2 regions of the Streptomyces sp. NPDC059828 genome follow, and region 2 is predicted to be linked to the other one. Evidence: riboswitches for the same ligand, from Rfam matches in the RefSeq annotation. Region 2 holds a riboswitch; the other holds the start of a gene.
The links. A riboswitch is a leader RNA that binds a small molecule or an ion and turns the genes downstream of it on or off. The one in region 2 is predicted to bind guanidine.
Positions count from the first base shown of each region.

Region 1: it holds a riboswitch for guanidine, as region 2 does, so the genes downstream of both, ACFV6V_RS22140 (MBL fold metallo-hydrolase) here and ACFV6V_RS15220 (DMT family transporter) in region 2, are expected to answer to the same signal.

Region 1 is NZ_JBHWIW010000038.1:37,009-40,339, reverse strand. It holds gene ACFV6V_RS22145 (1-aminocyclopropane-1-carboxylate deaminase/D-cysteine desulfhydrase) at 1-804, opposite strand, end outside; gene ACFV6V_RS22140 (MBL fold metallo-hydrolase) at 946-1,824, opposite strand; guanidine-III (ykkC-III) riboswitch at 1,837-1,904, opposite strand; gene pnuC (nicotinamide riboside transporter PnuC) at 2,050-2,709, shown strand; gene ACFV6V_RS22130 (AAA family ATPase) at 2,706-3,331, shown strand, end outside.
Region 2 is NZ_JBHWIW010000021.1:44,111-47,441, reverse strand. It holds gene ACFV6V_RS15225 (transglycosylase domain-containing protein) at 1-980, shown strand, start outside; gene ACFV6V_RS15220 (DMT family transporter) at 1,090-1,410, opposite strand; guanidine-III (ykkC-III) riboswitch at 1,442-1,503, opposite strand; gene ACFV6V_RS15215 (co-chaperone GroES) at 1,572-1,910, opposite strand; gene ACFV6V_RS15210 (DUF3618 domain-containing protein) at 1,966-2,286, opposite strand; gene bcp (thioredoxin-dependent thiol peroxidase) at 2,429-2,896, shown strand; gene ACFV6V_RS15200 (HNH endonuclease signature motif containing protein) at 2,999-3,331, shown strand, end outside.

The DNA.
Region 1 (3,331 bases), on a different contig from region 2:
CACCATGGTCACGTCGTCCGGGGTGATCCCGGTCGCCGGAAGGTCCGCGCCGCGCTCCCGCAGCAGTCGTCCGGTCCGCTGGGCCAGGGCGGCGATGGCTGGTGCGTCGAGGCGCAGGGTGTCGTTGACGACCACGCCCACGACCCGGGTGCGCTCAAGGCCCGCGAGCCGAAGACCCAGTGCCAGTCCGGCTGCGGTGCCGCCCGAGCCGACGGCGGTGACGACATGGGACGGCTCGGGGAGGTCCCCGGCGGCCACCTGTGCCGCGAGCTCGAACGCGGCCTCGGCATAGCCGAGGGTGCCGACCGGGGCCGAGCCGCCCGCGGGCAGGAAGTACGGCAGTCGTCCGCCGCGCGCATGGCGCAGGAAGAGCCAGGGGGCCGCCGCGACGGTGCGCGCCTTGGTGTGGGTGAAGTGCAGGGCGGCGCCCGACCGCCGAAGCCGCCGCAACTGCTCCCGCACATGGTCGTCGACCGGCTGGTCGATCAGGGCCAGTGCGGTGTCCAGGCCCTGCTCCCGGGCGTAGAGGGCGGTCGCCAGGCCCCAGTTCGTGCCGAGCCCGCCCACCGTGAGGATGGTGCGCGCGCCCCGGCGGCGTACATCGGGAAGGATCCACTCCAGCTTGCGGACCTTGTTGCCGCCCCATCCGCCCGAGCCGTATCCGCTCTCGTCCTTGCACCACAGCGTCACACCGCGGGCGAGCCCGGTCAGTTCGCGTACGGGCGTCGGCCCATCGCCGAGCGGCACATGGGGGAGGGAGGCGGCGAGCCGCGGATACCGGTGGTGCAGCAGCGGCTTGTCCATGCCTGGTGACTCCCGTCCCGGGGTTCGCCCCGGCGCTCCCGGGCCGGGCACAGCGTACTGACGCCGTTCACGGAGCGGTACGGCGCCGACGGAGGCGTGGACGCACGCCCCGAGCGACGGGACCCGGCCTGTTCGTGCCACTCATTCGCTGGGGCACAGCACGAAGAGCGGGAAGGCACGGCGGCCGGGCCGGCCGCCGCACTCCTCCAGCGCTGCGCGGATGTCGCGCAGGTGGCCGGTGGTCATCTGCAGTGGGGGCTCGTCGGGCTGGTACACGGTGCGGATCGGGTAGTCCACGCCCGGTTGCCGGGTCATCTCGATGTGGCAGCCGAGTACGTGGGTGACCGTCCGGTGGTCGCAGAAGTCGATCAAGCGATCGATCGTCCGGGTGAACGCCTGCCAGTCCTTGATGTAGAGCCGACCCGGGTAGACCGTGTCGCCGGTGAGGAGGAACCCGGCCCACGGGTCGTAGAACGTGACCGCCGCCTCGTGGTGACCCGGGGTGGCCAGACACTCCAGCACCCGCCCCCCGAGGTCGACCTCCGCCACGGCATCGGGGCGTTCGGCGAATCCGAAGTACGGCCAGGCGGTGACCGGATCCGCGCCGACCACCGTGGTGCCGGGACGATCGGCGAACTGGCCGTCGCCCGCGATGTGGTCACCGTGCGGATGGGTGTGCAGCACCAGCAGCTCGTACCCCTCACGGGGGTGACGGGCCAGCCAGGTCTCAATGAGCTCGTCGACCACCGGGCGCAGGGGGAAGAACTCGGCGGAAGCGGTGGCTCCGGTGTCGATCAGCAGCACCCGGGCGTTGCCGAACAGCAGGAACAGGAAAGGCGCTTCGTAGTCGATCGCCATGTTCTGCCGGAGGACGAAGGTGTGCTCGTCATAGGCGTGGACCTGGATGTCCGGGTCGGTGTTGTGCTTGGCCGACGGCGAGCCGTGGATCCAACGCACATCCAGCGCACGAGGCCTGGGAGTCGCTCCGGTGAAGTCGATCAGAGAGGTGTGGGCACCCATGGCGATCCCTTGAGTGCGTCGTCTTGGCGGGCCGGGTACGGCGCACATCTCGTCCGGGGCAGACACATATGAGCCTCCACGGCGAGGTTAACACGCACCATCGGGCCGATCAGGCGCCCGTCGCGGCCTCGAAGCAGGCCCAGGGACGGGTTGCCGGGTCCGCATCGTGCTTGCCCAGCCACCCCTCCCGCTTTATAGTCAGGATGACTCTTAAGGGGGATGGTCGTGGACCTGGCAGATGTGCTCGAACCGTTGCAGCGACCGCTGTTCACGCTGCTCGGCACCCCGGTCAGCTGGACCGAGGTGCTCGGTTTCGGAAGCGGCGCGCTCTGTGTGTGGCTGGTCGCCCGGCAGCACATCGCCAACTGGCCGATCGGCATCGCCAACAACGCGCTGTTCATCCTGCTGTTCACGCAGGCAGGCCTGTACGCCGATGCGGCGCTCCAGGTCGTCTTCATCACCCTCGCCGCATACGGCTGGTGGACCTGGGCCCACGGGGGTGGACCAGGCTCCGACGCCCTCCCGGTACGACGCACCACGCGTGCCGAGTGGACATGGCTGCTCGCGGCGGGGGTGGTGGGCACTCTCGGCTTCACACTGCTGCTGGACCACGTCACCGACTCGACCGTCCCCTTCTGGGACGCCCTGACCACCGCGCTCTCCCTCATGGCGACCTACGGCCAGTGCCGCAAGCGGCTGGAGTCCTGGTGGCTCTGGATCGCCGCGGATGTCGTCTACGTGCCTCTGTACGCGTACAAGGAGCTCTATCTCACCGCGCTGCTCTACGCCGGGTTCCTGGCCCTGTGCGTCAACGGTCTGCGCTCCTGGTCGCGGGAGCAGATGGCGGCGCAGGCGCCGCGCCCGATGGAGGCGACGGCGGCATGAAGCGCCACGGACACGGGCTTGTGCTCGGCAAGTTCTATCCGCCGCACGCCGGGCACCACCATCTGGTGCGCACGGCTCGCGACCGCTGCGAGCGGCTCACCGTGCTGGTCTGCGCCGCGTCCGTCGAGTCGATACCGCTCGAGGACCGCGTGGCATGGATGCGGGAGGTGCATCCGGACGCCGACGTCGTGGGGGCCGTGGACGACATCCCCGTCGACCTCACCGACCCTGCCGTCTGGGACGCCCACATGGCGGTCTTCCGCGCCGCAGTACCCCGGCGGGTGGACGCCGTCTTCACCTCGGAGCCCTACGGCACCGAACTCGCCCGCCGCTTCCGGGCCGAGGCCGTCTGTGTCGACCCCGCCCGCACGGTCTTCCCGGTGTCCGGGACCGCCGTGCGCAAGGACCCCGTGGGCTGCTGGGACTTCCTGGAGCCGCCCGTGCGCGCGGCCCTGGCACGACGGATCGTGGTCCTCGGCGCCGAGTCGACCGGCACCACCACACTGGCCCGGGCGCTCGCGCGGCAGCTCAGGGCACGCGGGGGGATCTGGTCGCGCACCGGCTGCGTACCCGAGTACGGCCGGGAGTTCAGTGAGCAGCGGCTTGCCCGGCTGCGGGCCGA
Region 2 (3,331 bases):
CGGAGAACGAGGACAACCGCTCGTACGGCCCCATGACGGTCAGCGCCGCCACGGACTCATCGGTGAACTCGGTGTACGCCCAGCTCGCGCAGGACGTCGGCCCCGCCCGGGTCAGACGGACGGCGATCGCCCTCGGCGTCCCGCCCGGCACCCCCGACCTGACGGCATATCCGTCCATCGCGCTCGGCGTGGCGACCCCGAGCGTCCTCGAGCTGGCGGAGGCGTACGCGACCCTCGCCAACCACGGGAGGCACGGCACGTACTCACTGGTCGAGAGCATCTCCAGGAGCGGCGAGGAAATCGAGCTGCCGGACAGGGAGACCGAACAGGCCATCAGCCGGGAGGCCGCCGACACGACCACGCTGATGCTCCGGAGCGTGGTGGAGGAGGGCACGGGCGCCGCGGCGCAGCAGGCGGGGCGGCCCTCCGCCGGGAAGACGGGCACGGCGGAGGACGACAAGGCGGCGTGGTTCGCCGGCTACACACCCGAGCTGGCGACGGTCGTCGCCGTGATGGGCCAGGACCCGGACACCGGGGTGCACAAGCCGCTGTACGGGGCTCTGGGGTACGCCAGGATCAGCGGCGGCGGGCCCCCGGCCCGGATCTGGGCGCAGTACACGGCGGACGCGCTGAAGGGTAGGCGGGTCACCGACTTCGACCTGCTGCTCGACGAGGAAGCGGAGGAGGAACTGACACCGGAGGGGCCCTGGTCTCTCGACGACGAGCCTTCCGGACGTGAGCGGTTCGACGAGGGAGACCGGCGCGAAGGCGACAGCCGGGACGAAGACGACACCGAAGACGACATCGTCCCGATGGCACCACCGGCCCCGGGCCGCGCCACGAACCACCCATCCGCGGAAACGGGCCGCGCACCGCGCCGGCCCGCCCCGGGGCATACGGCTCCGAGCCGAGGCCTCCCGGCACAGGGGCGCACCGACGGCCCCTGGACGGGCCTCCCCGCGCTGCCCCCCGGACGGTGACGGGGGCAATCCGTACCTCACAAACAGCGCCGTCGCCCGCGAGCCAGGCCGGATTTCTCCACCACGTCCTGACACCACGGGTCTGACACCACGGGTCTGACACCACGGCCTAATGCCCCGAGGTCGCCTTCAGACCCACCACGGCCACCAGAAGCAGCACGACGAAGAAGATCCGGGCGGCGGTCGCCGGCTCCCCCAGCACGACCATGCCGAACACCGCCGCACCGGCCGCACCGATGCCGACCCAGACGCCGTACGCCGTACCGATCGGCAGCGTTCTCGCGGCACAGGACAGGAGGAGCATGCTCGCGACGATCCCGGCAGCGGTGAGGACACTGGGCCACAGCCGGGTGAATCCATCGGTGTACTTCATACCGATCGACCAGCCGACCTCGAGCAGACCGGCGAGCAGCAGCAGGACCCAGGCCATGACGGGCACCTCCGAGACGAAGCGGAAACGGGGTGCGTCGTCTTTGCCAGCCCGGTACGGCGCGTCTCGTCGGGTACGGACCACCGTAGCAACGCCGAGGAGGGCCCGGTGACCATGGTCACCGGGCCCTCCCGGGCATATCGTCGCCGGAGATGCCGGCGCTACAGATACAGCCCCGTCGAGTCCACGCCGCCCTCGAACCGGTCGGCCGCCACCGCGTGCAGATCACGCTCACGCATGAGGATGTACGCGACCCCGCGCACCTCCACCTCGGCCCGGTCCTCCGGGTCGTACAGCACCCGGTCACCCGGCTCCACCGTGCGGACGTTCTGCCCGACCGCGACCACCTCGGCCCAGGACAGCCGACGGCCGACGGCGGCGGTGGCCGGAATGAGAATGCCGCCCCCGGAACGCCGCTCCCCCTCCGGGGCGTCGGACCGGACCAGCACCCGGTCGTGCAGCATCTTGATCGGCAGCTTGTCGTGCGTGTTCTCGCTCACAAGCACGAACCTACCTGCCCAGGCCCGCCCCGCACCTCGCCGGGGTCACAGCCGGTCACACCTTCCGCTTCCTGGTGGACAGCGCCAGCAGACCGACGACCCCCACGACGGCGAGGGCCACCGGCACCACCCGCTCGAGCCGGGGCGCGCCGTCGTGATGCACAAAGCGCGCCCTCACATCCGTGAGCAGCCGGTTCGCGGCGACGAACGCCCGCCCGGCCGTGTGGTCGACGGTCGCGGCGACCCTGGCCTTCGCATCCCCGATGATCGTCTTCGGGTGCACCCGTACACCGATCTCATCAAGTGTCTCGGCCAGCAGGTCTCGGCGGCGGACGATATCCGCCTCGATCTGCGCAGGGGTCCTGGAATCCGACACTGCGCCGCCTCCGTGGTCGTATCCGTATGTCTTCGTCAAGTGCTACGTCATCGACAGTCTGTCAGCTCGACGCACGCCACACCCCATGGCACCCCTATTACGCTCGGTGCCGTACGCCTGTCCCCTCTGAGGAGAACCGAGAATGAGCGAGCGACTCCAGCCCGGCGACACCGCCCCGGACTTCACCCTGCCCGACGCGGACGGCAACGAGGTCTCGCTCGCCGCCCACAAGGGCCGCAAGGTCATCGTCTACTTCTACCCCGCCGCCCTGACCCCGGGCTGCACCAAGCAGGCCTGCGAATTCACCGACAACCTGGACCTCCTCGCGGGCGCCGGCTACGACGTCATCGGCGTCTCCCCGGACAAGCCGGAGAAGCTCGCCAAGTTCCGCGAGAAGGAGAGCCTGAAGGTCACGCTGGTCGGGGACCCGTCGAAGTCCGTCATGGAGGCCTACGGCGCCTTCGGCGAGAAGAAGCTCTACGGCAAGACGGTGACCGGGGTGATCCGCTCGACGATCGTCGTGGACGAGGACGGCAAGGTGGAACGGGCGCTGTACAACGTCAAGGCCACGGGGCATGTCGCCAAGATCATCAAGGATCTGGGCATCTGAAGTCCTCCCGGGGATGGTCACGCCCCGCGGGGGCGTGACCATCCGACAACCGGTTCGTTACTCCGTGCGAGGCCACGAACACGCAGCCGGAACGGAGGGGCGATGCCGGTCAGTCCGTACACGCGCGAGCGCCTGGCGGAGGCGGCACGGTCGTCGAGGACGCTGTCCGAGGCGCTGACGAGGCTGGGGGTCGATCCGAAGGGCGCGTCGCGACGCTACATACATGACCGAATGAAGCGGCTGGACGTGGACACCTCCCATTTCGAGCGCGAGGGGACGCGGTGGACGAGGGACGTGCTCGAACCTGTGGTTGCCGCCTCGACAAGCGTCACTGAGGTACTGCGACGCCTGGGCGTCGAGGTCGTCGGCGGTCACCACACGCACATCAGCCGACGCATCGCGAGGTACGCCATCTCCACGTCGCACTTCGCCCCA